3 regions of the Tatumella ptyseos genome follow, and region 1 is predicted to be linked to each of the others. Evidence: predicted binding sites of a transcription regulator. Region 1 holds the regulator's gene; each other region holds the start of a gene.
What was found. The regulator Fur, encoded in region 1, represses iron uptake genes when iron is present. The targets are predictions, from matches to a motif close to ATAATAATGAGAACNACTATCAA.

Region 1 (9,845 bases):
CCAACCAACTTTATTCGTCAGATCATTGATGAAGATCTGGCGAGTGGCAAACATAACCAAGTTCATACTCGTTTTCCCCCTGAACCTAATGGTTATCTCCATATCGGCCATGCGAAGTCTATTTGCTTAAATTTCGGTATCGCTCAGGATTATCAAGGGCAGTGTAATTTACGCTTCGATGATACCAATCCAGTTAAAGAAGATGTGGAATTTATCGAGTCGATCAAGCGTGACGTCGAGTGGCTTGGATTTACCTGGCAGGGTGAACCTCGCTATTCCTCAGACTATTTCGATCGTTTGTATGGCTACGCGGTAGAGCTCATCAATAAAGGATTAGCTTATGTGGATGAGCTAACCCCTGAGCAAATTCGTGAATATCGCGGGTCATTGACCTCGCCAGGTAAAAATAGTCCTTACCGCGAGCGTAGTATCGAAGAAAACTTAGCACTCTTTGAAAAAATGCGTGCGGGTGATTTCGCTGAAGGGACGGCTTGTCTTCGCGCTAAAATCGATATGGCCTCTAACTTTATTGTGATGCGGGATCCAGTACTGTATCGAATCAAATTTGCTGAGCACCACCAAACCGGTAATAAGTGGTGTATCTACCCGATGTATGACTTTACTCATTGCATTTCAGATGCGATTGAAGGCATTACACACTCGCTTTGTACACTTGAATTCCAAGACAACCGTCGTCTTTATGATTGGGTGTTGGATAACATCACTATCGAAGCTCGCCCACGCCAATACGAATTTTCGCGCCTTAATTTGGAATATGCGGTGATGTCTAAGCGTAAGCTGACGCAACTGGTTTCCGAAAAAGTGGTTGAGGGCTGGGACGATCCTCGTATGTTAACGGTTTCTGGTTTACGTCGTCGCGGTTACACAGCTGCATCACTACGCGAATTTTGTAAGCGTATCGGTGTGACGAAACAAGATAACATCGTCGAAATGGCTTCTTTAGAATCTTGTATTCGTGATGACTTAAATGAAAATGCGCCGCGAGCGATGGCGGTATTAGATCCGGTAAAAATGGTCATTGATAATTTACCTGAAGATTTTCAACAGACATTGACTGTTTCTGAGCACCCGAACCGTAACGATATGGGGTCACGTGAGGTCACCTTCAGTCGCGAAATTTGGATCGATCGTGCAGATTTCCGTGAAGAAGCAAACAAACACTACAAACGTCTGGTCTTGGGCAAAGAAGTTCGCCTGCGTAATGCTTATGTGGTGAAGGCCGAGCGTATCGAAAAAGATGAGCAAGGTGAAATCACGGCGATTCACTGTACCTGCGATCTCGAGACGTTAGGTAAAGACCCAGCAGATGGACGCAAAGTTAAAGGCGTTATTCATTGGGTATCAGCCGTGACCGGATTACCGGCAGAATTTAGATTATACGACCGTTTATTTAGCGTACCGAATCCTGCGGCGGAAGACGATTTCCTCACGGCGATCAATCCAGAATCATTAGCAATTCGTCAGGGGTTTGTCGAGCAAAGTCTCGCGACAGCTCAAGCGAGTAAACCTTATCAGTTTGAGCGTGAAGGCTACTTCTGCGCTGACAGTAAGTATTCAACGGCTGATAATTTAGTTTTTAATCGCACTGTTGGATTACGCGATACTTGGCAGAAGACTGCTTAATCTGCCCACGCAGTAAGACACTTATTATTGGTGTCTTACTGCAATATCCTGCCTTTTCTCTCCCCATTTAGTCATTTTGTCCTCGTTCTTTTTTTCATTATTTTTCGATTTTTAATCTTATCTTAATCATCCGCGAGTAAAAGAGGATGTTGAGCTATGGTTTAAGCGTTCATTGCTACAAAGCAATGAGCAGAAATGATTGCGCGCCAATAAGCGTTCAGTGGGACGAATGAATGATGATAAAGACTGTATTAGCTGGATTTGAAAAACTAAGTCGTTTTAAAGATTTCTACTTCGGTATGAAGCCAGAAACCCTGCAGTTTTATCAGTTGGGTGAAGGCTATTTAACCTTGTTTTCCCATCTCTATCGTCAGACGGCGAATAGCCATTATTTGCATAGACCAGCTAGTGACCCTCTCGTCCACTCGACTTTATTGTTAAGTGCTAGACGTCTTAACCATAATGCACAAAAGGGGCAGCATGCGTTAGCGCAGCATAATCTGTCGGAAGTCTTAACCGCGATAGGGCGACAAATCATGCTAGCCACTGCAACAATCGCTTCAAGCGAAAAAGGTCTTTATTTAGCCGCGACACTCTATAATAAGGCGGAAAGTTTCGATAGATATCGTGCTTTTGTCGAGAGCGACCGCTCATTATCTGCTGGCATAGACACTTGGTTCGAAGAAGCTATCGCCCTGACAGCCTTACTTGCGACAAGTGAGCATGAAGAAGAAAGTCGAGTACCGATAAGACAAAAGTTTAGCGATTACCAACGCTATCGCCTGGTAATGAATAGGCTGTATGTATTAGTGAATCAAGGGCTTTATCTGTTGAATCGAGCTTCTGTCGATATTATGCCTTTTATTGCCACGCTACATCAAAGCCATCTTAGCGAGCGCTGGAATCTGACCCAACAACAGAAACTAAATTATTTCACACAGCAGCAGCGGGATATCCGTGAGGTTATCTTTATGGAGGCGAATGAAGGGGCGGAGCTTTGTTACCATTTAGAGAGTGGCCAACTTATCGAGCCACCGACGATGATGAAAGCCGATATCAGTCAAGCCGTACACGTTTTTGCCCATCAACTTCGTTCGACAGCTTCAGCTCATTCTCGACGGGAAAGTGTTAGAAAGAGGGGGCAGCTTAGAGGGATCAGCAGCCCCGTGACAGTATTGAAATAAGCGATAGATATAAAAAAACCCACGCCAGCGTGGGTCTTTTTTACAGATTAACTTAACGCTCTTCATGTAGCGTATCGTCTTTTCGACAATCGCCATCGGTGCAGTGACCGTAAAGATATAAGCTATGGTTAGTTAATTTAATACCAAAGCGCTTCGCGATATCGCGTTGACGAGTCTCAATAAATTCGTCTGAAAACTCAATGACACGACCACAGTCTAAGCAGATCAAATGATCGTGATGCTGCTGCTGGGTCAATTCGAAAACTGATTTTCCACCTTCGAAATTGTGGCGGGTAACGATGCCTGCATCATCAAATTGGTTAAGGACGCGATAAACGGTCGCTAAACCAATTTCTTCACCCATATCAATAAGCCGCTTATACAAATCTTCCGCACTGACGTGGTGACATTCTGGTTCTTGAAGCACTTCCAAAATTTTTAATCTTGGTAGCGTGACCTTCAGACCAGCTTTTTTCAGTGCAGAGTTGTTATCAGTCATGCAGTATTGTCCTGTTGCTTTATTAAAAGGGGCATTGAGCAGCCCCTCTTATATTTAAATTCGCCTATTACAGTAACACAATTGGTAGAAAAACCCCATCAAGCATTAAGGATTTCTTTTAGCTGCATCTCATCTGAAATCTGCTGCACCCAGCTTGTTACACGTTCATTCGTGAGTTCGGGTTGACGATCTTCATCGATAGCCAAGCCTAAGAAGTGTTTATCGTCGGCGAGTCCTTTCGACTCTTCGAAATGATAGCCTTCAGTTGGCCAGTGCCCAACAATGACCGCACCTTTAGGTTCAATAATATCTCGAATTGTTCCTAAGGCATCACAAAAGTATTCAGAATAATCTTCTTGGTCGCCGCAACCAAATAGTGCAACTAATTTGCCGGAAAAATCAATTTCTTCTAACGTTGGGAAGAAATCATCCCAATCACATTGGGCTTCACCGTAATACCAAGTAGGGATACCTAGCAGCATTATATCATAAGCTTCAAGATCCTCTTTGGCACATTTTGCAATATCGTGAACGTCCGCAACCTCTTTTCCAAGCTGCTTCTGAATCATTTTTGAGATATTTTCAGTATTGCCGGTATCACTACCGAAAAAGATGCCTACGATTGCCATGGGGAGGTTTACCTCTTGAATCTATGTTCTAAATAGGGTGGATAATTATTGCGACGATGATAACAGACCTGAAAATCTTGCGGAACTTGTAAAGTCTACAGATTTATCCGTGAGTGCGAATTAGCTGCGGCTGAGCGCGAGTTGAGAAGCGATCATTGTCTCGATTAATTCACTACGGCTCATATTATGTTGGTCTGCTAGCGTGTTCAGTGCTTCAACAATTTCACTGGGCATTTTCAGTTCAACGCGCTGTAAGCCCTTGTCTTTATCTCGTCTTAACTGATTACGCTTATTAATACGCAACTGCTCATCGCGTGTCAAAGGACTTGTCTTAGGGCGGCCAGGCCGGCGCTCTTCTGCAAACAAGTCTAGGGTTGTTCGATCAGTGTGTTCTTTTGCCATGATGAGAAAATAAGTACCTGCAGAACGTCTTAGAGTTAAGCCTTTGCTGCATCATGAAGTTGCGTAGATGCCTGCTAAAAATGAGCGCGCAATAATACTCTACCGCACCGCACAGCGCTATAGAAAATCGTGGTGGAACGTTTTTTTATCTGGGTATGGATAAAAAACGTTGCACTGCACGTTGTACTGCTTGGGGTTTTTCAGCATGAACCCAATGTCCCGCGCCTGAAATAACGTAAGCCTTGGCTTGGGGAAACTGCTTGATCAGCGGTACTTGGTAACACTCATCGAGGTAATTAGAATTTTTACCACGAATAAAAAGTACCGGCCTGTTCCACGAAGGGAGTGTTTTCCAATCGGAAATGGTGGAATAGTTATCCCACAGTGCAGGGATATTGAAACGCCACTCACCGTGGTGAAATGATTTTAGAAGAAACTGAATGACTTCTGGTTCAAAAAGGGTACGTTCCATTATGTTTTTTGCTTCCGGTCGTTCCGTTGCTCTAGCTTGAGTCACAGCATTCATCGCAGCAAACATAGCGTCGTGACGCCGGGTCGGGTAGTTGACGGGAGCGATATCAATAATGACAAGTTGCTTAATACGTAAAGGAGAGAGTGCAGTCATTGCCATCGCAATTTTTCCCCCCATTGAGTGCCCAATAACAATAACCTCTTTAAGCTGATGCGAGTCGAGCGTATCAAACATATCTTGGGCCATTGACGCATAATCCATCTGTTCGCTTCGCGGCGATAATCCATGATTACGGACATCCACCTGCAACACTGTATGGGTTTGTCGAAGTTCACGCGCTAAGATCCCGAGATTATCTAAACTTCCAAATAAGCCATGAATAAGAAGGATTGCAGGATGATGAGCAGCGAATTGCGCAGAATGCAGGCGGTTATTTAAAATCATCGTTAAAGATCTTACTGTTAATAGGGTAAGTTAAGGTATCATGAAATTGACCTTTACGCTTATTTGACCAAAGCTTAAGGCATTATCTGAGTTTTGACGAAGAATAGTTAAAAACTGTTGGTCAATATCAGTTTAAATTTATAATCACATTGACTTAATGCTTCTCTCATTCGAATAGCTTGAGTCTCAAATTTTTTTGCACGGACTACAATGAAAACGATTGAAATAGATGACGACCTTTATCGCTTTATCGCCAGCCATACTCAGCATATTGGTGAAAGCGCGTCTGAGATTTTACGCAGAATGTTAAAAGTCACTGACCAAGCATTGCAGGAAGCAGATTCCGCAGTTATTGCATCGGGGGACTTAGCTAAGGCGAAAGCGTCAATTGATAAGAAGCCTGTCGATCGTGTTCGTGCCGTGCGAGAGCTATTGCTTTCCGATGAGTATGCTGAGCAAAAGCGTGCGGTTAATCGGTTTATGTTAATCCTTTCCACTCTTTATCAGCTGGACGCCGAAGCGTTTGCTCAAGCGACCCAATCCATGCAAGGGCGGACGCGTCTCTATTTTGCAGGCGACGAATTAACGTTATTACAAAGTGGTAACCATACCAAGCCTAAGCATATTTCTGGCACGCCTTATTGGGTTATCACCAATACCAATACTGGACGAAAGTGCAGTATGGTTGAACATATTATGCAAACAATGAAGTTACCGCAGGAACTGACAGATAAGGTTTGCGGAACGCTCTAATAAAATAATTGTACCGGAGAAGGACTCATGGCAACTCACCCTAGAGCAGGGCAACCCGCTGGGCAACACGATCTGATTAACGTGGCGCAATTAACAGCCCAATATTATGTATTGGCGCCAGATTTATCTAACACGGAGCATGCGGTAAAGTTTGGCACCTCCGGGCATCGCGGTAGCGCGGTTCGTCAAAGCTTCAACGAAACTCATATCTTGGCGATCGCGCAAGCTATTGCTGAAGAGCGCAAAAAGCAGGGGATTACCGGTCCTTGCTACGTCGGTAAAGATACCCACGCGTTGTCAGAGCCGGCCATGATTTCGGTGCTTGAAGTCCTTCTCGCAAATGGTGTTGAAGTCATCATTCAGAGTGATAATGGTTATACGCCAACGCCTGCTATTTCTAATGCTATCTTAGAACACAATAAACACTCAGGCCCTCAAGCGGACGGGATCGTGATTACTCCTTCACATAACCCGCCTGAAGACGGTGGTATTAAATATAATCCCCCTAACGGTGGACCGGCGGATACCAATATTACTAAAGTTGTTGAGGACCGTGCTAATGCCTTGATCCAAGGTGGATTAAAGGGAGTTAAGCGCCTCTCTGTAGCAGACGTGAATGCTAGCCCTCTTTTAAAACAGTGTGATTTGATCCAACCTTATGTGGAAGGTCTTGCCGAGGTGATTGATTTTGCAGCTATTAAGAAAGCAGGCTTACACCTGGGTGTTGATCCTCTCGGTGGCAGTGGTATTGAGTATTGGAAACGTATTGCCGAGCATTATCAGCTCGACATTACTCTAGTCAATGATCATGTGGATCAGACCTTCCGCTTTATGCACCTTGATAAAGATGGCGCAGTGCGCATGGACTGTTCGTCAGAATCTGCCATGGCGGGATTGCTAGCTTACCGCGAGCAATTCGATCTGGCGTTTGGTAACGATCCCGATTACGATCGTCACGGTATTGTTACACCTGCGGGGCTGATGAATCCTAATCATTACTTGGCTGTCGCGATTAACTATCTATTTCAACATCGTCCACAATGGGGCCAAGATGTTGCTGTGGGTAAAACATTAGTATCCAGTGCGATGATTGACCGAGTGGTGAAGAATATTGGTCGTAAACTGATTGAAGTCCCCGTGGGCTTCAAATGGTTCGTGGACGGTCTTTATGAAGGTTCGCTCGGTTTTGGTGGTGAAGAGAGCGCGGGCGCCTCGTTCTTACGTTTTGATGGGACAGCTTGGTCTACGGATAAAGATGGCATCATCATGTGTTTACTGGCGGCTGAAATTACCGCGGTTACCGGTAAGAACCCTCAGCAACACTACGATGAACTGGCTGAACAATTTGGTTCTCCAAGTTATAACCGCTTGCAAGCCTCTGCGAGCTCAGCTCAGAAAAATGCACTTTCTAAACTCTCCCCAGAGATGGTGAGCGCGGATACCTTAGCGGGGGATCCCATCATTGCTCGTCTTACCCGTGCACCGGGTAATGATGCTCCAATCGGTGGCCTGAAAGTGATGACTGAGAACGGTTGGTTTGCGGCGCGCCCTTCTGGAACAGAAGATGCTTACAAGATCTATTGTGAAAGCTTCCTCGGAGCAGAACATCGTCAGCGCATTGAGAAAGAAGCTGTAGAGATAGTCAGTGAAGTGCTGAAAAACGCATAATGATAGTTTGATGATCAGGGCGCCTTAATGGCGCCTTTTTCATTTGTTGGCTACACTTTCGGGATAGTAATTACTGCTTAAGGGCAAACCTTTGGCCTGTTGATTGAAAAGGATGACAATGAATGAAGCTTACACTTGCCAGGTTTTACTGGCCTGCCGATGCTATAGTCGATCCCCTTAATTTTCCTTCTGCTTTTCAGAGTGAAGCTGGGACAGTGAACGTATCTATCGTTGATGTTCCTTTAACCCATAAAAGTATCGATGAACTTCTCACGCCACCGTTTCACTTAGAAAAATGGTTTCAAGGACAAGGATTATTTTTGGATACGCTCTGCGGAGTAGTTATTGATAACTATTACCCAGCAGACCATCCCGATAGCTCTAAAATTAGAAGGGTCTTCAGTTTACTGGCTGAAGAACTCGATGTCGTGCCTGTGATCAATAAGAATGATTTAGCAGATATTGCACAATGGAATCATTTTATAGAGCAGGTAAGTATTTTACATGAATATAATCAGTTGCTTAGCGATGCTTTATCGACGCATAAGCTTATCGAGTTTCATACGCGCTATAAAATGCAATTCTTGGCTCACTCTCAGCCCGCTTATCGGCAGCTCGGCCCCCTCATCGCTAACATTAAGCATGAACCTTCTTTATATGAATTTGCACACCAATACCGTCAGCATTTTATGCGGCTGCTACGCTATGCTGCTACGGTACAAAATCATACAAATGTTGTAATGCATTTGCAGGGGTATTTTCGTAAGAAAGTTGATGACGAGGCTCGACAACAACTTACCGCACTCATCCATCAATATCGTTTGGGCGAGGTCTCCTTGAGTGAGGTAAAGACAACGTTACGCACTATGCAAGCTGCCGCCCCCCATGGCTGGCTTGCTCAGCAACGGTATCTTTACCCTTGGTTCATTGAATACGATCTATAGGCTAAATAATATGTCGCAGCAACACCTAGTTTGGTTTCGTCACGATTTACGTTTAAGAGATAATCCTGCGCTTTCCGCCGCCTGTATGGATAATGAGGCAGAAGTCATTGCGCTTTGGTGTGTCACACCGGAACAATGGAAGCACCACAATGTCTCCGCTCGGCAGCTTAACTATCAATACGATGCACTCGTGATACTCCAGCAGGACTTGCAAGAGAGGGGGATCCCGCTGTTAATTATTAATTCGCCGGACTATCAAACGCTTGAAAAAGATTTCATGCAATTATGTGAAAAACATAAAATTGATAGGGTGTTCTATAACTATCAATACGAAGTCAATGAGCGTAACCGCGATAAAAAAATTGAAGCGCTCTGTCACCAACAGGATATAGTCTGCCAAGGATTTACTGACTCGACGCTTTTTTCCCCCGGCTCTGTCCTGACAGGACAAGGGAAGATGTATCATGTATTTACGCCATTTTCTCGCGCGGTACTGAAAAAACTGAGTACCGATGAGATTGAGTGCAGCACTCTACCTCATCAACGTAAATACCCGTCAGCCGTAAAGAGCTCAAAATTACCCGATTTTTCAACCAAAGCCGGTGAATATGACGCAAAAAGATTTCCCGTAGGTCACGACGCCGCATTAACAAGATTACGTGAGTTCTCGAAAAATAAGGTTGATGACTACGCTAAGCAGCGTGATCTGCCTGCTGAGGATGATACGAGCCGTTTATCAGCAGCCTTAGCCATCGGGCTACTTTCCGCTAAACAGTGTGTAAAACGTATTCTTGAAGATCACCCCAACGCCTTAGAACAGAGCGGTGGGGCGGCGACATGGTTGAATGAATTAATTTGGCGAGATTTCTATCGTCATCTATTAGTTGCTGAACCGCAATTATGTCGTTATCAACCTTTTCAAACCTGGACTGACCATATCGAGTGGAAGAATAATAAAAACCATTTTAATGCATGGTGCAAAGGTGAGACAGGTTTCCCCATTGTTGATGCAGGAATGCGCCAACTGAATAAAACGGGTTGGATGCACAATCGTTTAAGGATGGTCTGTGCGAGCTTTCTAGTAAAAGATTTATTAATTGATTGGCGGTGGGGAGAGCAATATTTCTCCGAACAGCTTATTGACGGTGACTTAGCGGCCAACAATGGTGGCTGGCAATGGGCTGCTTCGACGGGTACAGATGCGGC
Region 2 (9,845 bases), 690 kb from region 1:
ATCAGGACCTGAACAAGAAAACTGCAGGGTTACAAGGATCGGACCTGATTATTGTCGCAGCTCGTCCATCGATGGGTAAAACGACTTTCGCGATGAACCTCTGTGAAAATGCGGCGATGTTGCAAGATAAGCCAGTATTAATTTTTAGCTTAGAGATGCCTAGTGAACAATTGATGATGCGTATGCTGGCTTCATTATCACGTGTCGATCAGACTAAAATTAGGACAGGCCAACTCGACGATGAGGATTGGGCGCGTATCTCCGCAACGATGGGGATTTTGCTAGAGAAAAAAAATATCTTTATCGATGATGCTTCTGGCCTAACACCGACAGAAGTGCGTTCGCGTGCGCGAAGAATCTATCGTGAAAATAATGGGTTAAGCATGATCATGATCGATTACCTGCAATTGATGCGTGTTCCTGCCCTGACTGAAAACCGAACCTTAGAGATTGCTGAAATCTCACGATCCTTGAAAGCCCTCGCGAAAGAACTCAATGTGCCAGTCGTTGCGTTATCACAGTTGAACCGTTCTTTGGAGCAACGAGCTGATAAACGCCCAGTCAACTCAGACCTGCGTGAGTCGGGGTCGATCGAGCAAGATGCCGACTTGATCATGTTTATTTATCGTGACGAGGTCTATCACGAAAATAGCGATTTAAAAGGTATCGCCGAAATTATCATCGGTAAGCAACGTAATGGTCCCATCGGCACGGTTCGACTGACCTTCAATGGGCAATGGTCACGTTTTGACAACTATGCGGGACCGGATTACGACGAAGAATAGTGATAGCGCAGACTAAAATTGACTTTTGCGAGATTACATCTTCTTTCTTGGTGCAAATGATAATAAGGTAGGGTAACGCTAACCAAGGCGCTTATCGTATTTAGCCCCCTGATGGAGATTTCTACTGTGTTTCAGAATGTTGATGCTTACGCTGGCGATCCAATCCTATCGCTAATGGAAAAATTCAAACAAGATCCGCGCGACGAAAAAGTTAACCTAAGTATTGGTCTGTACTACACCGAGCAAGGTATTATCCCGCAGCTCAACGCCGTTGCTGAGGCTGAGACGCGTTTACAATCGTCCATTAACGAAGCTTCGGTCTATTTACCGATGGAAGGTTTGGCGAATTACCGTAAAGCGGTAGGCCAATTGCTTTTCGGTACAGAAGTCGATGCCGAAAAGATTGCGACGATTCAAACCTTAGGGGGCTCAGGTGCACTGAAAGTCGGCGCTGATTTCCTGAAACGTTATTTTCCAGAATCCGAAGTATGGGTGAGTGATCCCACTTGGGAAAACCATATTGCCATTTTTAATGGCGCAGGTTTCCCAGTTCATACCTACCCTTGGTACGATACTGCGACTCAAGGTGTTAACTTTAACGGTTTTATTGAAAAGCTAAAAAGTCTTCCAGAACAGAGCATTATCTTATTGCATCCATGTTGCCACAATCCAACGGGTGCGGATCTGACTGAGGCACAATGGGACGAAACCATTGCTCTACTTAAAGCTCGTAAGTTGATTCCTTTTATGGATATCGCTTACCAAGGCTTTGGTGCCGGTCTGGAAGCGGATTGTTATGCGATCCGTCAAGCGGCTCAGCAAGGATTACCGGTTATTGTCAGTAACTCATTCTCGAAAATTTTCTCACTCTATGGAGAGCGGGTTGGCGGCTTGTCAGTCGCTTGCGACAGCAGTGAAGAAGCTGATCGCGTGTTGGGTCAATTGAAAGCAGCAGTACGCCGCAACTACTCCAGCCCGCCAGCGTTTGGTGCGAAAGTAGTTGCCACTATTCTGACAGATGCGGCGCTGTTCGCAGATTGGAAAGCAGAACTCGAGGCAATGCGCCTGCGTATCTTGACGATGCGTGAAGCCCTAGTCAGCGCATTACAACAAAAAATTCCTGGCAAAGATTTTAGCTTCTTAACCCGTCAACGCGGTATGTTTAGCTACACAGGTTTGAGCCCTGAACAAGTTGTTCGCTTACGTGAAGAATTCGGTGTGTATCTGATCGGTAGTGGAAGAATGTGTATGGCTGGATTAAACCAAAAAAATATTGAGAAAGTCGCCTCGGCCATGGCCGCAGTGATCTAAAGAGTAGGGCGCCTGAGGCGCCCTTTTTTATGGCGGTCATTGGGCCGAGAGGTCGACGCTTACCAAGCTATCTGGACCTTTAGCGGAATAGTCCTTATTTAATTCTTGCTTCACTGTAACAAATAGCGTTTTACCATCATCGGAGAGCAGCAGACTGTTAGGCGCACCGGCAAAGCGCCATTGTTGTTTCACCGCGTAGCTCGTGGCATCGACACGCAGAACCTGCTTAGATTCTCGCTGAGTGATATAAAGCTCGTTACGCTGTGCATTGAACTTAATGCCTAAGCTATCTCCTGGGATTTTTTTGATCACTTTACCCGTAAGCTCATCGAATACATATGTTGCTTTACCTTGCGAATTATCCGTCACGAAAAGTCTATGAGTAGCGGGATCCTCAGCAAAGTTGAGGAACAGGTTTGTTTTGCTCTCACCCGTTGTCCAACGCTTTTCGATCTTGTGGCTTTTAGGATTGATAACTAAGATTTCGCCACTTCCATTACCGGCATAAATACGTTGAGTGGTAGGAGAGTAAAGTAAGCCAGTAACCCATTTTCCAGCATGGGTAATACGGGTTTTTACAGTGAAGGTACGTGTGTCAATAACACTAATGTAACCCGGGTTAGCGACAGCACCCACATAGAGCTCGTTACCTACCCAGAGTAGCTCGCGAGCACCATCTGTCTCACCCTTACTATTCTTCTTACTCAGTGCCAAGCGTTTTACCACCTTGCCACTCTTCACTTCTACTTTCGAGACCGTGCCATCCAATGAATTGGTGGTATAGAAATAGTCGTTACCTGGTTGACTGACCATTCCAAAATTTTTCAAATCGGTGTGGGTCATTCCGGTGATCTCAAGCGTCGTAGGGTCGACTTTATAAAGCACGCCACCGTTATCATTCTTAAAGCTTTGTGCACTAGCGACATACAATGTTGATGAAGGGCCAAAAAGTGCCATCTCATACAACCCTTCACCGATCGCTTTTTCCTGAACTGCCGAAGAAGTCGCCACAGTTGGCGGTTTTGGTGCAGGCTGTAATGACGTTTTTGCAGGGGCGTGTGATTGGCAGCCACTGATCAATACGGTCGCGATAGTTAATGCACTGATTAAAAAGGGGGAAGACGAGCGTCTGGTTGTAAACATTTTTACTCCTGATTTACTCGCTTTCAAGCGAGTGATAAGGGCAAAGAGGGGGCATTAGCCCCCTCTGAAAAGTTAGAAATGGTAGTTAAGGTTAACGGAGTAGTTCCGTGATTCACCGTACACCACGTAATCGCTTAAATTACTGTCGTAATCGCGGTTAAAGAGGTTTTTCACGTTAGCTTGGACTGACAGTTGACGTGTTAGCTGATAGCGAGCAAAGAGATCTGCCAGCGGATAGCTGCCTCGAACGACGCGTACCGTATTACCATTAGGGCCGGTCGCATCTTGGTAGGTCGCATTTTGCCAGGTAATACCACCGCCGATAGTTAGGTCAGGCATAGCCGGCACCAAATAGCTGGAGAATAATTTAAACTGGGTTTGTGGCAGCTGAGGATTGATACGATCTTTGCTGCTATCTTGCGCAACGTAGCGTGATGCACTGAAAGTCATATTCAAATTATCAGTTACCGCGCCGTTAACCTCAAACTCTATGCCACGACTGACAACCCCACTTGCGGTTCGGTAAGCCGTTTCGCTACTGTTATTTACATATTGGCCTGCTATTTCTTGGCCGAGGTTAGTTTGCTCGATACGGAACACCGATAAGCTAGAGGTTAATCGGCTATCTAACCAATCAGCTTTCAACCCTGTTTCGTAATTCTTACCCGTCACCGGTTTCAGATAGTGTCCTGTACGGTCACGATAGGTCTGTGGTTGGAAAATGGAGGTATAACTTGCGTAAGCTGACAGTGAGTCAGTGATATCGTAAACCAACCCACCATAAGGGGTAATATTATTTTTCTGCATGTTGGCACTGCTGCCGTTGGTGGTGTATTCCGTATAGCGCATACCCGTGACTAACGAAAGAGGATCGGCTAATGAGAAACGTGCCGCAACATAACCGGATTTTTGACGAATGGTATCATTAGATGAAAGCGCCCAAGCTGGCCAATCCGGTTGTGGGATATTACCGTCCCACTGGTTGTAATTTCCGAGCTGCTCAGGGGTATACATCGCACTAGAATAATCGTAGCGGTTACGTTGACGACTATAATCAACACCCGCCACAAGTTGATGCTGACGACCAAAGAGCTTAAACGGACCGGTAGCGAAAGCATCGACGGCAGTCTGCGTACGAATTCCCTTATACCACCCCGCATAGCCGTAGCCGGTAGATTGTACGATACCAGTGCTCTGATCCGGGAAACCACTTAAATAAAATAAGCGGCTATCCATCTGTGTCTCACCATGCATCGCATTGATGTGCGTTTCCCAGCCATTGTCGAAGCGGGTAACTAAATTCGCAAACTGCCTACGTGCCAGCGTATTGTAGTGGGTCCAATCTGCCGCCGCGTTGGTACTGCGGCTGTAATGCGTTTTATCGCCATTCGTATACCACGTTGGTAAACCACCCCAGGTCGGATTACCCGTATTTCTTTCTTGGTAATCATAACCAATGTCTAAGGTCGTGTTATCCGTAAGGTCTGCGGCGATATCGGCATAGAAGAACTTAGAGGATTTATGATAGCGATCCAGATTGCTATCTTGGTCTTGGTAACCACTGACAAATCGACCCCGTAAAGTACCACTTTCATTCAGCGGCCCTTGTAGATCGGCGACATAACGTTGGTTATTCCAGCTACCGTAGCTCGCGCTAAGATCCCCAGTAAAGGTTTTACTTTCTGCTTTCTTACGAATTAAGTTGATGGTTGCGGACGGGTTACCTGTACCAGACATCAATCCACTTGCACCACGAATAATATCAACCCGTTGATATTTCGCCATATCGTCATCGGTTTCTCCGAAGTTCCATGGCGCAGTTTGGGTGACGGGAATATCGTCGTAGCTGTAATTGTTGATGTAAAAGCCGCGAGCAAAATAAGAATAGCGCTCGCTATCGCTTTGATTCGAGGAGATACCTGGGCTTTGTTTTAACACATCATTAAGCGTCCGCAAATCTTGGTCTTTCATCCGTTGTTCGGTGATCACGCTTACGGATTGCGGAATATCACGGTTAGTCAGATTCATCTTTGTACCGCTACGCGTAATTGGCACGGTATAGCGATGAGCTTCTTGACTGGTTGAACCCTCAGTTGAGTTTTGATCTTGTCCGGTGACGGTAAGTGTCTGTGTCGATGAATCTGCAGCGAAGGCTAAACCCGAAGTAAGGGCTAACCCAATTGCTACGCTAAGCAAAGAGAGTGCAGAGCGCTTGTTCCCTAATGGTGTAAAGTGCGATGTCATGTGTCTTACCTAATTGTAATTATAATGGCAGTTAAGAACTTCTGCTGTGTGGCACCGCTTAATAACCAAGCGATGGCGAATCATAGTGATAATTATTTTCATTATCAATACTTGAATTAAGTTCAAATTATTTTGTATGGGAACGTAACTGCTAAGCTATTCACAGGATTGATTATTTTTTTTGTTAAGAAAAAAAATAGTTACGGTCTAGGGGAATTCGAACTTTGCTAACCTTAGGCCTTGGGAGATTGCTACACTTAAGTGAAAGAGATTAAGGAGAAGTTTATGTGGGTACAAAAAGCCATTCAGTTGAAAGCGAAACAACGTGGATTTCATCTGGTGACGGATGAGGTATTATCGGCTATTCCTGACATCACTACTGTTAAAGTAGGGCAATTACACTTACTGCTTCAGCACACTTCCGCCTCCCTAACGCTGAATGAAAACTGCGACCAAACGGTGAGGGCTGATATGGAACAACATTTCCTGCGTACGGTACCCGATAATGCGACTTATCAGCATGATTACGAAGGAGCGGATGATATGCCTGCTCACATAAAATCATCAATTATTGGTGTGTCACTGCTGTTACCCATCTCAGGTGGAAAAGTGATGCTAGGAACGTGGCAAGGTATTTGGTTGGGCGAGCATCGATTTCAGGGTGGTGGGCGTAGAATTATCGCGACAATTCAAGGTGAGTCGATGTAAGAATACCGTTCCCTGTTCAGGGAACGGTAAGTGAAGACTTACTTTCTTAATGAGTTATTATCGATCACAAAACGATACTTCACATCGCTTTTCAACATCCGCTCGTAAGCATCATTAATTTGGTCGATATTGATTAGTTCAATATCCGCGGTGATATTGTGTTCACCACAAAAATCGAGCATCTCTTGCGTTTCCGCAATACTACCAATAAGTGAGCCGCCGACGGTACGGCGTTTAAAGACTAATTCCGCGACGCTCGGAGCTGGATGGTCGTGTTCGGGAACGCCTACTAGCGCTAAGTGCCCATCACGTTTCAGCAAGCGGATAAATTGCGTTAAGTCGTGTTGAGCCGCTACGGTATTGAGGATTAAATCGAAGCTATTAACCTGAGCCTCCATTTGTTCGGCATCTTTAGAAATAACGACTTCATCAGCGCCTAGACGCTTACCATCTTCTATTTTCGAAGCCGAAGTCGTAAAGAGCACAACCTTAGCACCCATTGCATGCGCGAGTTTAACGCCCATATGCCCCAGACCACCCAAGCCTACAATTCCGACTTTCTGGCCCGGTCCCACTTTCCAATGACGTAACGGCGCGTAGGTGGTTACCCCTGCACAAAGTAGTGGCGCGACCCCGGCAGGATCTAAGTTTTCAGGGACTTTCAACACGAAATCTTGGTCGACAACAATATCGGTTGCATAGCCGCCATAAGTAATGGCTTTTGAATGACGGTCCTGACTGTTGTAAGTGGCGACGAAACCATTCTCGCAATAGTTTTCCTCACCCTCTTCACAGCTGGAGCAGGTGCGACAAGAGTCGACCATACATCCGACGCCCACTAAATCACCTTTCTTAAATTTTTTGGCTGATGGACCCGCTTCGACGATCCGGCCTACGATTTCATGCCCTGGAACGATCGGATATTGAGTATTTTTCCACTCATTACGCGCCATATGTAGGTCTGAATGGCAAACTCCGCAATATAAAATCTCAATTTTGACGTCGTTATCGCGCACTTCCCTAGATGAATAATCAAATGGGGTAAGGGGGGATTTTTCATCCTGTGCTGCATAAGCATGAATCTCTGCCATGATAACTCCTCATAGTGAAATGAAAATCTGCCCAGCATCTCTGGGCAGGTAGTCTTACTTAGTCAATAGCGGTTTAAGGAAGCGAGCCGTGTGCGATTTCTCGCATTCCGCAACCGTCTCTGGCGATCCGGCAATAAGGATCTCACCACCGCCACTGCCTCCCTCCGGACCTAGGTCGACAATCCAGTCCGCCGTCTTAACAACGTCCAAGTTATGTTCGATAACCACGATGGTATTCCCTTGGTCGCGTAGCTGGTGTAATACCACCAGTAATTGTTGAATATCCTCAAAGTGTAAGCCCGTTGTCGGCTCATCCAAAATATAGAGCGTTTGTCCGGTCCCGCGTTTAGACAACTCGCGTGAGAGCTTGACCCGCTGTGCTTCCCCGCCCGATAGGGTTGTTGCAGATTGCCCTAAGCGAATATAGGAAAGACCGACGCTAATGAGCGTTTGCAACTTACGTGCCAGTGCAGGGACTGCCTCAAAAAAGTCTTTCGCTTCTTCGATGGTCATCTCCAGCACTTCGTGGATATTTTTCCCTTTATATTTAATCTCCAAGGTCTCGCGGTTATAACGTTTTCCTTGGCACTGATCACAGGGAACATACACATCAGGGAGAAAGTGCATCTCAACTTTAATGACGCCATCACCTTGGCAAGCTTCACAGCGTCCCCCTTTCACGTTAAAACTAAAGCGGCCAGGGGTGTAGCCTCGTGAACGAGCCTCAGGGACGCCGGCAAATAACTCTCGTACTGGCGTGAAAATACCCGTATAGGTCGCTGGGTTTGAACGTGGGGTGCGACCAATAGGGCTCTGGTCAATATCGATAACTTTATCGAAATGTTCGAGACCCTTAACCTCATGGTAAGGAGCTGGTTCCGCGATCGTTGCTCCGTTCAGTTGGCGTTGCGCAATAGGAAACAGCGTATCGTTAATTAACGTCGATTTACCTGAGCCGGATACACCTGTTACGCAAGTGAATAGACCGACCGGTAACGAAAGAGTCACATTTTTTAAGTTATTACCGCGAGCACCTGCAATACGTAGCATTTTCTCCGGGTCGGCTTTCGCACGTTCTTTCGGTACCTCGATGGCTTTTTTACCACTCAGGTATTGGCCTGTAAGGGAGTCTTCGTTGGCCATAATCTGATCAACATTCCCTTCTGCCACTACCGAGCCACCATGCACACCTGCGCCGGGACCAATATCGATCACATGATCGGCCGCACGGATTGCATCTTCATCATGCTCAACCACAATCACGGTATTACCCAGATCGCGCAGATGAATCAAGGTACTGAGAAGCCGTTCGTTATCGCGTTGATGTAGTCCGATAGAGGGTTCATCTAAGACATACATCACCCCGACTAGCCCTGCACCAATTTGGCTGGCTAGACGGATACGTTGTGCTTCACCCCCAGAAAGGGTTTCAGCTGAACGCGATAAGGATAAATAATTCAGTCCTACATTCACTAAAAAGCCAAGTCGTTCACGGATCTCTTTCAAGATTTTTTCCGCTATTTGCGCTTTCTGACCGCTGAGGGCGAGATGCTCGAAAAACTCACTGGCATGGCCAATGCTCATCTCTGAAATTTCGGGTAGCGTATTTTCTGCCACGAAAACGTTACGAGCCTCTTCTCTTAAGCGCGTACCGTGGCAACTGCTGCAAGCACAATTACTGATAAATTTCGCTAGTTCTTCGCGGACGGCGTTTGATTCCGTTTCTTTATAGCGACGCTCCATATTATGGAGTACCCCTTCAAAGGGGTGACGTCGTACTGAGGTATCGCCTCGATCATTCACATATTTGAATTCGATATTCGTCTTGCCCGAACCATAAAGGATGATCTTCTGTGTCTCTGCACTGAGCGATTCAAAAGGCGCTTCAATATCGAATTTATAATGGTCGCTGAGCGAACGTAACATCTGATAATAATAGAAGTTTCGACGGTCCCAACCGCGGATAGCGCCATTCGCTAAAGAAATCTCGCGGTTTTGAATCACACGTTCTGGATCAAAATATTGTTGTACGCCAAGTCCATCACAGGTCTGGCAAGCTCCAGCTGGATTGTTGAATGAAAACAGGCGCGGCTCCAGTTCGCGCATACTGTAACCACATACCGGACACGCGAAGTTAGCGGAGAACAGTAACTCTTCCGCCTTGTCATCATCCATATCGGCAACGATTGCCGTACCCCCCGATAGGGCGAGGGTCGTTTCGAATGATTCCGCTAAGCGAGTACCAATGTCGTCGCGGACTTTAAAACGATCCACCACGACTTCAATACTATGTTTTTTCTGTAGCTCAAGCTTTGGCGGATCAGACAGATCACAGACTTCTCCATCGATCCGTGCGCGGATATAGCCCTGTGCAGCCAAGCTTTCTAAGGTTTTAACATGCTCGCCCTTACGATCTTTAACAATCGGAGCAAGTAGCATCAATCGCTGCCCTTCGGGTTGTTTCAACACCTGATCAACCATCTGACTGACGGTTTGTGCGGCCAGCGGCTGGTGGTGGGTAGGACAGCGCGGCTCACCGACTCGCGCAAATAAAAGACGCAAG
Region 3 (9,845 bases), 1.2 Mb from region 1:
AACAAGGCCGGAGTCGGTACACAGGGTGACCGGCAGTGGCCCCTCCAGATCCTTACGATAAAGCAGTTCGTAAATATCGTTAATTAGGCTCTCGTTAATCCCCTTATAAAGGTTTTTCTGGCTCGCGTTAAGCCGATCACGTTGTGCCTCTGGTAATGCATGGAAATAATCAACCCACTCTGGCGAAGTCATCTCCAACGTCAGCCGAGTGTATTCCAGCGGGAAAAAGCGCGGGGCGCGAGTCACCCAATTTAATTGATAGCCATACTGATCAATATCTTGCAGCAAATCATAGAAAATCTCTGCCGCACTTTGACCACTTCCCACCACCGTAATCGTCGAACGCTGCTGAAGTGCCTCTTTCTTCGCCAGGTAGTGCCCAGAATGTACCACCTGTTCTAAAGATGAATCGATCCAGTCGGGCATCCAGGGCGTCGGTCCAGTCCCCAGCACCAGATGCCGAGCGAGCCATTGCTGGCGTTCACCACTGACGGTATTTACCGCGTCAACGCAATAGCAATCTCGTTGTTCATCCCGCACCACTCGCTCAACTCGAGTATTCCACTTTAACGACGGTAGCTGTTCACATGCCCACTGGCAGTATTGGTTATACTCCTTACGCAATAGGAAAAAGTCCTCACGAATATAGAATGAGTAAAGTTTTCCCTTTTGTTTCAGGTAGTTTAAAACACTAAAGCGACTGGTCGGGTCAGCCAAGGTCACCAGATCTGCCATAAAGGGCGTCTGTAAATGGGCAGATTCCAGCATCATGCCTGGATGCCAGTTAAAGGTCGGTTTTTGATCGAGATAAACCGCATCCATATCGCTTATCGCGTCAGTGAGACAAGCCAGACTGAGATTAAAAGGGCCAATGCCTACGCCCAATAGATCATAGATTTTCTCGGACATTAGTGCGCCCCCACAATTTGTTTACGCGGGGTACGCTGACCAGCCAATGCCTCGCCACGATAAATTAAGGCTTCGATCACTTGTTGGATCTCATCTATCGATGTCGCTGGATTCAGTAAGGTAAATTTCAAGTACTGCTTACCCTTCACCTTAGTGGCTGCAATCATCGCTTCACCGCTTTGATTAAGGCCTTTACGGATTTGTTGATTAATCTCGTCCACCTCATTAGCGCTTAATTCGGTGGTTGGGTGGAACCGGAAGACTTGGGTGGTTAACTCTGGCGCGTGTAAAACTTCTAACTGCGGATAGGCGATTAAGCGACGGTGAGTCTCTACCGTTAAGGCAATAATTTGATCGAACGCTTTACCTAATGATTCACGGCCGATAATGCGTAAACTTAACCACATTTTTAAAGCGTCAAAACGGCGGGTCGTTTGTAAACTTTTATCCACCAAATTCGGTGTACCTTCTTGTTTGGCACTGAGTGGATTGAGGTAATCGGCGTGAACCGTAACATGCCGTAAATGGCTCGCTTCACGAACAAAGAAGGCGCCGCAACTGACACTTTGGAAGAAAGATTTGTGATAATCAACCGTTACCGAATCCGCTAACTCTATTCCCGCCAAGCGGTCACGGAATTGGTTTGACGTTAACAGTCCACAGCCATAGGCCGCATCAACATGAAACCACGCTTGGTGCCGGTCGCACAATTCGGCAATTTCAGCTAAAGGATCTACACTGCCGAAATCGGTAGTCCCTGCTGTCGCTACCACCGCGATAGGGATTAAGCCCTCCGCGATCGCCTGTGCCATTGCCTGTGCTAATTTGGTACTGTCCATCTTGTAGTCGTCGTCATAATCGACGGCGATAACCGCCTCATAGCCTAGCCCTAGTAAGGCGCAGGACTTCTGAATACTAAAATGGCTTAACGCAGAGGTGAAAATACGCCAACGAGAGGCTTCAGCAGGTAAACCATGATGCTTAACCAGACGTTCGGGCGTATCTTTAGCAACCCGACTGTCTCGCGCTAATAACATCGCCATCAAATTTGACTGGGTGCCACCGCTGGTAAAAATTCCCTCACTCCCCTGGGGTAAGCCTATTTGCTGTAACGTCCAATCCACCACCTTCTGTTCGATCAAGGTGGCTCCAGCGCTCTGATCCCAAGTATCCACTGAGGTATTTACCGCACTTAACAGCTGCTCGGCCAATAACGTGGGTAACGTAATCGGACAGTTTAGATGGGCGATATAGCGGGGATGATGGAACCACACGGCATCACGTAACCAGAGTTGCGACAGTTCTTGCAGCGCAGCCTCTGTCGAGAAAAGCGGCTGAGTTAAATCCACCCTCGAAAACTCAGCCGCCAGTGCTTGAGGCGTAATGCCACTAAAGGGTCGAGAGACCCTAGCCATATGTTGACTGATCAGGTCAGCGACCAACTGCGTATTACGGTGATAATCACCGAGCGTTTTATCGTTAAACAACCACTCCGCAAAGGAGTTTTTTTCGCTATTATTTTTAGACACTTAGACCACCCTTTCCCTTTGAACCATTAGAAAAAAAACAATCACTCCAGTAGAAAAACTGATTATTATGGAGGGGTTATAAGATATGAGAATCTAAATGATAATGATTAGCATTAACAATAAGGAATAATCTCAAAGCTATTTAAGTCATTAAAAACAGGTCTTCTCCTTTTCGCCACCGCTAGCCGTCAAGATATTGAATGTGTATGATAATTATTATCATTATTTTATAGGCGAGTGGTCGGTATGGCATCAGGTTACAGAGTGGTCGATCTTCAATTAAAACGTCGGGAAAGGTTGAGCCCTTCGCTATTACGCTGCGTCTTTACCGGCCAAGATATCGATAAAATTAAACATGAGGCACCAGACCAGCGCATCAAAATTCTCTTGGCGGAACATCAATCCTGCCAAAAACTCCCCGTCACCGAAGATTGGTACGGAACCTTTCTGGCAATCCCTAAAGCAGAGCGCCCAACCATGCGAACCTATACTCTGCGCCACCTTGACCTATCTCAACAGGAGTTGTGGGTCGATTTTGTGCTACATGGCGATACTGGGCCAGCCTCGCGCTGGGCTCAGCGTGCGCAAGTCGATAGTCCACTACAGATAATCGTACCGAATGCCGCCGCAACAGGGTCCAGTGGCGGGTTTGAATGGTTTGAAAACCCGACGCTACAAGAGGTTTTAGTGGTTGCCGATGAGACCGCCCTGCCAGCCGCAATGGGGATTTTAGAAAATCTTGCACGCCGTCCGAACCCACCCCGCGTTCAAGCCTACCTGCATGTACCATTAGCCGCAGATATTCAACCGATTTACTATGACTTTGCTAAGATTCATTGGAGTAGCACTGAGCGTGATGGCGAGGCGCAGCAGGCTATTTTACAGGCGGTACAATCGCGATTAACGCTACCGGACTACGCCTGTAGCGCGGACCAATCGTTAGAAGAGAAAAGCCTTAGTGAGGATATTTTATGGGAACGGGCCGAGCCGTGCGAACGCTTTCGCGCTTGGGTGGCCGCCGAGTCGAGTGTGGTCAGAACCTTACGCCGTTATCTCATTCAAGAATGCATGCTGACCCGTGAAACGGCAACTTTTATGGCCTATTGGTCGCAGGGTAAAGTGACAGGTTAAGCGTTCTCTGACCGAAAAAAATTAGGATAATGACACTTAGAGCTTAATGTTTTTCTCGTCTACACTGAAATAAAGGAATGATAACAGGAGAGATCATGAGACTACTTATTGCACTACTTTTACCTTGGCTAACCTTCTTCACTATCGGTCGACCTATCGCCGGGATTATCTGCTTAATTTTGCAACTGACGCTGATCGGCTGGCTACCTGCCACCATCTGGGCGGTCTATGCCTTAAGCCAATACAACACCGATAAAAAAATTCAGCGCTCAATGCGTTAAGCGCTGTTGGGGGCAGGCTCTCAGCCTGCCTTTCATCATTTCACCCGTGTAAAACGCCCAATAACAATTGTTATCCCAATAATGGTTGCTACGGCCGCAATATGTAGGGTGAAATCCATCCGATCTTGTTGTACTGGGTGACACAGTGATAACAGGCTGACTGACCATGCCGCTACGCTAATTCCCGCCATTAATAGACTCTTCTGACTGTACAAGCCCCCGCTCTGTCGTAATGTCCACAACAAGGTGATCACCATCGGCGTACTGACGACCATTAAAAAAAGATAGCAAAAAGTACCGTGGTCATGGGTCGGTGCTGGGGGATGAGCCGGGATACTCATAATATTTAGTAGTAACCAAAGTCCGCCCGCTAAGACAAACCGCACAGTAGGGATGGTATGGCGTCCGGGGATTAATAAGGTCAGTGCGTTCCATACCGCCGCAATCCCTATCGTCACCGCAAGGACTAGTTGCGCTATGGCCAGCCCAGCACCGGGTTGGGTCCAATTAGTCAACCCGCGATGCACCACTACACTAGACACTATCGCTAAGGGAAGTGCTACCGCGATCCACCTTAGAATACGAGAACCCGTTGGAGCGAGGGGGTTAACTGGCTGCATCTCGTGAGAGAGTTGCTTAATTAATTGCTGATGATCACTCATTTTTGGCTCCGAACCGTCGTAAATTGACCAACGCTCGATGTAATAAAGACTTCACGGCCGAAAGGGATAATTGATGGTGCGAGGCAGCTTCCGCGAGACTCTTTTCATTAAGATGAACAAATTCCACCATTTCTCGTTGGCGTGCTGGTAACTGCTGCAAGTAATAGCCTAACTGATGTTCATCTGGCATCGGTTGACTCTCAACCGTAGTCGATGCTTCACAGTCATCGTCCATCACCTCATAGCGGCGATAGCCTTGGCGGCGCAGCGCATCAATACAACGCGCCCGAATGATCGCCTGTAACCAAGGCATAAAGGGGTAATGGCTGTCGTAAGTGTGACGAACACGGTGAAGTGTTAGCAGTACATCTTGGATGACATCTTCAACATTACCCTTATCATAAATTTGCTTACTGACTTGCGCTCGGATCACCGGTAGCAAAGCCCTCAACAATCGTTCGTACGACTGTTGAGAGCCATGCTGAGCCTGCACCATGAGTGTTGGCCACTGCTGCTTATCGTGATCGTTATGCACCATTAGCCGCTTTCTGTAAGGCTTGTGTCACAATCTGCGGAGTCAGCACCTGTGGCAGCACCACAGGCTTACCGCCGTCTGCCGGATAAACAAGATACATGGGTAACCCACCTTGCCCAAACTCAGCCAACGCATCCTCAACATCGGGATTAAACTTGGTCGAGTCGGCCACCATAAAGTGTGTTCCGGTCGCTGAGATAGCCTGTTTTACCGCTGCTGTCGACAAGGTTGTGCGCTGATTAACCTGACAAGTGATGCACCAAGAAGCCGTAAAGTCGACGAAGATAGGTTTTCCTTTCCCCCGTAACTGCGCCACGTTGTGCGGGGACCAGGTTTCTTCACTAACCGATGCGGTGGTAGAGACTTGGCTCTGCTTAGGTGTTATCCCAACCACTGGCGCTATTACCGCAATTAGCAGGAGAAAGGTAAATGCCGCTAAGCCGCGGTATGAACGTGACATCATGCGTCGACGCTGCACAATACCGTACAACCACGCGGTAAAGCCGAATAGCACCGAGACCGCCAACAGCATTCCTAAGGCTTGGCTATCCGTTTGTTGGGAAAATACCCAGACTAGCCAAGCGTAAGCTCCAAGCATCGGAAAGGCCAAGCCATGCTTTAATGTCTGCATCCACGCACCCGGTTTCGGTAACCAGCGCGACAGTGCGGGGAAGAAACAGATCAACGAAAAAGGTGCTGCAAAGCCGAGGGCTAAAAAGAAAAAGACCCACAGGGCAACAAAGGGTGGTTGTACCAACGCATAACCTATCGCACTGGCCATAAAGGGTGCGGCACAGGGAGTTGCCACAATAATGGCCAGGGCCCCAGTCAGAGCTGAGCGAGCAAAGATCCCACGTGACGTCTGAACGGCCCCAACATTTTGTACGGCAAGACCGACTTCAAACAGCCCAAGTAAATTGAGTGCCGCCGCCAGCATCACCAAAGCCAACAGGGCAATCACTAGCGGAGATTGAAGCTGAAACCCCCAGCCTACCGCCGCGCCACCGGCACGCGCCGCCAGCAGTATCCCGGCCAGCAACAACATAGTGACCACCACACCGACCAAGAAGCCCATTCCTTCTCGCTTAGCGTGTTCAGAACTGGATTGATGGTTGATCAGACCTAGCGCTTTCAGAGAGATAACTGGGAAAACGCAAGGCATTAGATTAAGGATAATGCCGCCCACAAAGGCGGCGAATAGCGCGGTTAGCATTTTATCACCACTTAATGTGCTGCACGGTACTGTTGCACAGCATCCAGCGCTTTCTGAATGTGCTGATCAGGATTTCTGTCCGTGTAACTCATTAAAATTTTACCTTCAGGAGAGATGACATAGGAGGTCCGCTCTGACATCGCCTTACCTTTTACTTCTACCGCGGTTTGATACTGCGCCGCGACTTTCGCACCCGGATCAGCCGCCACCGCAAATTTATCGCGGCACTCCAGCTTGGAGAACTGACTAATTTGGTCGGTATTCCCTGCCGTCACACCAATGACCGTCGCGCCCAGTTGGGTAAACTTATCGGTGGCTTCGGCGAACTCATGAGCCTCTAAGGTACAGCCAGCAGTAAACGCCGCAGGAAAGAAATAGAGCACAACCGGGCCTTTCTTAAGGGCTTGCTGCAACGAGAAGTCGAGGGGTTTACCGCCCAGCGCCGCATGTAATTGGAATTGCGGAGCCGCTGCGCCGACAGGTAGTGCAGCCTGCGCCGTAAAACTTGAGGCCGCGAAAGCCATGCCCATCCCGGCAACCAACTGGGTAATACGACGTTTCAACATAGTCATCTCCATACTCCTGTAGAATTAAAGTAATAAGTTTAGTTAACCTTACTAAGTAATTCGCTCACCCGAGTAAAAAGTTGCGCGAGGAGATAAAAAAATTTCGCTTATTTTCCCCACAGCCGCATGGCCCGCAGAGTATTATCTTTTTTCACCACATGATGATAAAGCGCCGCCAATGTGTGTGCCGCGATAAGCCAATAACCGAGCTGGGCGAGGTCTACATGCCATGACATCAGGGTTTTTGCTAAGGCTGGATTCGGCGTATCGGTAATCGGCATCGTAAACCCTAACCATGACCACTCCCGCCCCCTAAAGTAACGCGCGGTAAGACTCAGTAACGGCAAGGTGACAAACAAGAGGTATAAGATCCCATGTCCCCACTGTGCTAACCGAGCTTGTTGACGAGACGGAGCCCCTTGAAGGGCGCGTTTAGCCCGTAAGAAAAGGCGCGTGACCATCATGATAAGCACACTCATCCCCGCATACACATGGGTAAACGCGACCATTTTTCGCTGCTCAGGGGTTAAATCAATCCATGAACGCGACTCGATACTGCCGTAAGCGGCCAGTAAGGCGAGCAACGTTAACCAATGAAGCAGACGGATAGCAAAAGAGTAATGGAGGATCATCTTTGTCGACCTAGCCTAAATATTTTTGCTTAACATCGCTTACCCTTAGGCTCAGGTCAAGTTATCCCTACTCAATCTTAAGGCCTGGATTAGGTATGAGAACAAGTGGTAGTCGACGTCAGTTGCGCCAGCGCTTCCTGTAAAAATGGCCAAGCGACTAACTGCTGCTGATACCGCCCCGCTGAGCCCTGTAACCTGACACCGTAATGGTGTAGACGGAAGGCCAACACGGCATAGAAAGCATCAACAGCCGTCGGTTTCTCGCCCTGATAAAAAGGACCTTCGGCATCCGCAAACAATGCGGTGACTCGCGTGATGTCGGCGGTTTGCGCGGGAGAAAAGGCGGTTAATGGACTCACATCCGCTAAGGTGAAGGGCATTGTTTGTCGTAGCGCACTGAAACCCGCGTGCATTTCGGCACAAAGGCTTCGCGAGAGCGCACGTTTACCCTGATCAGTAGGGTAAAGTTTCCCGTCACTCAATTCATTAAGGTACTCAAGAATCGCTAAGGAGTCGTGGAGGCGCAATGAGCCGTCTTCTAGAAAGGGCACCAACCCTGTCGGACTGAGCGCGCGCAGTACACTTTTACAACTCGCGCACTGTAACGAAAACACATTAAGGTCTACAGGTAGTTCGGCAATTTTTACGCCGATCATCGCCCTTAAAGACCATGTTGAATCTGTACCCACCGATAACTGCATTACAACGCTCCTAAGCTGATCATGTTTCAGCCACTTTACACGTAATGTTGTTCAGAGACATCTATGCAGAAACTATTTGGCCTTGCGTGCCTCAGCGATACATTGATGGGGATCGATAAAAGGAATACGTGGATGGTCGGCATCGAGGTCACGCAGTGGCTCGACTTCGCGCAGCGTTTGCTGAGAACGGGTGACCAGTTGATGATACTGCGCGGTACCGGCCCGTTTCCATGCCAACTCCTGACTCGATAGTGTTCGCACCACTTTGGCGGGAGAGCCTAGGATTAATTGATTGGCGGCATAACTTGCCCCCGCTTTCACGAAGGAGGCTGCCCCGACAATACAGTTCTCACCAATCTCTGCAGCATCCATAATCACCGCATTCATTCCCACCATCGCATTGCGGCGGATGACGCATCCATGTAACACGGCACAGTGACCAATATGGCCGTCTTCCTCAACCACAGTATCCTGCTCAGGAAAGCCATGCATCACACAGTTATCTTGGATATTAGCGCCACGTTTAACAACAATACGCCCAAAATCACCTCTCAAACTGGCATTAGGGCCGATATAAACGCCCGCCTCGATGATCACATCGCCAATCAGTACGGCGGTAGGATGAACATAACTCTCGAGAGACACTACAGGGGTTACGCCGTCTATTTGATAAATGGGCATCTGGGCACTCCTAGTCGGCAAGTAGCCCGCCGAATCGTTGATAGTAACTGCTTGCTGGAAGAGGTAAGTCCCCAACAGAGTTTTCACCCTTTTCGCTGAGGAACTGCAGCGCGCCGAGTGACGTTCGCTGATAAATATTAATAAAGAGTTGGCGGGCCGTTTGGCCAGACCAATGGCTCGGTAACAATTCTTGCGGCAACATCGGGTCACGTAACGTGATACGACGGTAGCAATCCACCACCAATAATTGCAGGTGGAAACAGCGTTCTGGAGTCAGCTCATCGTCCTTAGCGTCTTTAAGTAAGCGCTGCAGTGGCCGGAAAGTTTCAATAAAACTTTCCAACCGCTCATTTTTCTCGGTCAGCTGCCAGCACTCTTCGACCCGCGACCGTAAAGCGGCCCGTGACAAGGCCAATGGAGAGGTCGCTTCAAAGCAGATGACGTTTTCGGCAACACCCGCTTCAAATAATAGGGCTTGCACTTCAGCAAGATTTTGAGACGGCGACGCCATTAAGCTCGGCGCTAATACACCGAACCCCTGCCAAATAAGCTGTTTTTTGACATCGAGTAAGGTCTTACGCTCTAAGCCCTCAGAGAGTAATAATAGCCACTTCCCATCCCACGCCGGTTGTTCAGTACAGTAAATTTTATGCTCTGCTCGGCGGGTAATTCGTGCCCCTTTATCACTGAGGCGATAAAAACTGCGTCGCCCCAAACGAGTCACCTCTAACCACTCCTCTTTATGAAGGCGAAAGAGTGACGTTCGAATAAATCGCTCACCAAATCCCAGCCCTTCAAAAAGAGCCGTCAGACTAGCAATACTGATTTCACTCCCACGATGAGCCAGGGCATCGCCGTAAAATGATGAAATCAGTGAGGTACCGCTCACCGGTAGCGCGGTAACGGCCTGTTGGATAAAGCTATCAATCTTATTCATAACGTCCGATTCGTTGAGCAACTTGCCATCTGGCCATCATAGCATAAGCGCTGATCAGCCTTAGCCAT

Region 2: a site for Fur is predicted at 5,563-5,585, ahead of fhuE (ferric-rhodotorulic acid/ferric-coprogen receptor FhuE). Genes of this name have one in related genera too.
Region 3: a site for Fur is predicted at 2,645-2,667, ahead of QJR74_RS14345 (siderophore-interacting protein). Genes of this name have one in related genera too.

Annotation. Positions count from the first base shown of each region.
Region 1 is NZ_CP130649.1:1,008,709-1,018,553, forward strand. Features, by position in the region: gene glnS (glutamine--tRNA ligase) at 1-1,644, shown strand, start outside; gene QJR74_RS04895 (hypothetical protein) at 1,878-2,828, shown strand; gene fur (ferric iron uptake transcriptional regulator) at 2,881-3,327, opposite strand; gene fldA (flavodoxin FldA) at 3,426-3,956, opposite strand; gene ybfE (LexA regulated protein) at 4,077-4,358, opposite strand; gene QJR74_RS04915 (alpha/beta fold hydrolase) at 4,504-5,274, opposite strand; gene seqA (replication initiation negative regulator SeqA) at 5,485-6,027, shown strand; gene pgm (phosphoglucomutase (alpha-D-glucose-1,6-bisphosphate-dependent)) at 6,055-7,695, shown strand; gene QJR74_RS04930 (YbgA family protein) at 7,818-8,639, shown strand; gene phrB (deoxyribodipyrimidine photo-lyase) at 8,650-9,845, shown strand, end outside.
Region 2 is NZ_CP130649.1:323,483-333,327, forward strand. Features, by position in the region: gene dnaB (replicative DNA helicase) at 1-785, shown strand, start outside; gene QJR74_RS01690 (amino acid aminotransferase) at 912-2,096, shown strand; gene QJR74_RS01695 (YncE family protein) at 2,133-3,239, opposite strand; gene fhuE (ferric-rhodotorulic acid/ferric-coprogen receptor FhuE) at 3,312-5,483, opposite strand; gene QJR74_RS01705 (secondary thiamine-phosphate synthase enzyme YjbQ) at 5,769-6,191, shown strand; gene QJR74_RS01710 (NAD(P)-dependent alcohol dehydrogenase) at 6,230-7,282, opposite strand; gene uvrA (excinuclease ABC subunit UvrA) at 7,337-9,845, opposite strand, start outside.
Region 3 is NZ_CP130649.1:3,040,337-3,050,181, forward strand. Features, by position in the region: gene QJR74_RS14335 (lysine N(6)-hydroxylase/L-ornithine N(5)-oxygenase family protein) at 1-909, opposite strand, end outside; gene QJR74_RS14340 (pyridoxal phosphate-dependent decarboxylase family protein) at 909-2,438, opposite strand; gene QJR74_RS14345 (siderophore-interacting protein) at 2,685-3,569, shown strand; gene QJR74_RS14350 (YqaE/Pmp3 family membrane protein) at 3,665-3,850, shown strand; gene QJR74_RS14355 (NrsF family protein) at 3,886-4,512, opposite strand; gene QJR74_RS14360 (sigma-70 family RNA polymerase sigma factor) at 4,505-5,050, opposite strand; gene QJR74_RS14365 (protein-disulfide reductase DsbD family protein) at 5,040-6,260, opposite strand; gene QJR74_RS14370 (peroxiredoxin) at 6,272-6,790, opposite strand; gene QJR74_RS14375 (cytochrome b) at 6,934-7,458, opposite strand; gene QJR74_RS14380 (glutathione S-transferase N-terminal domain-containing protein) at 7,548-8,159, opposite strand; gene paaY (phenylacetic acid degradation protein PaaY) at 8,232-8,840, opposite strand; gene paaX (phenylacetic acid degradation operon negative regulatory protein PaaX) at 8,851-9,777, opposite strand; gene paaK (phenylacetate--CoA ligase PaaK) at 9,838-9,845, opposite strand, start outside.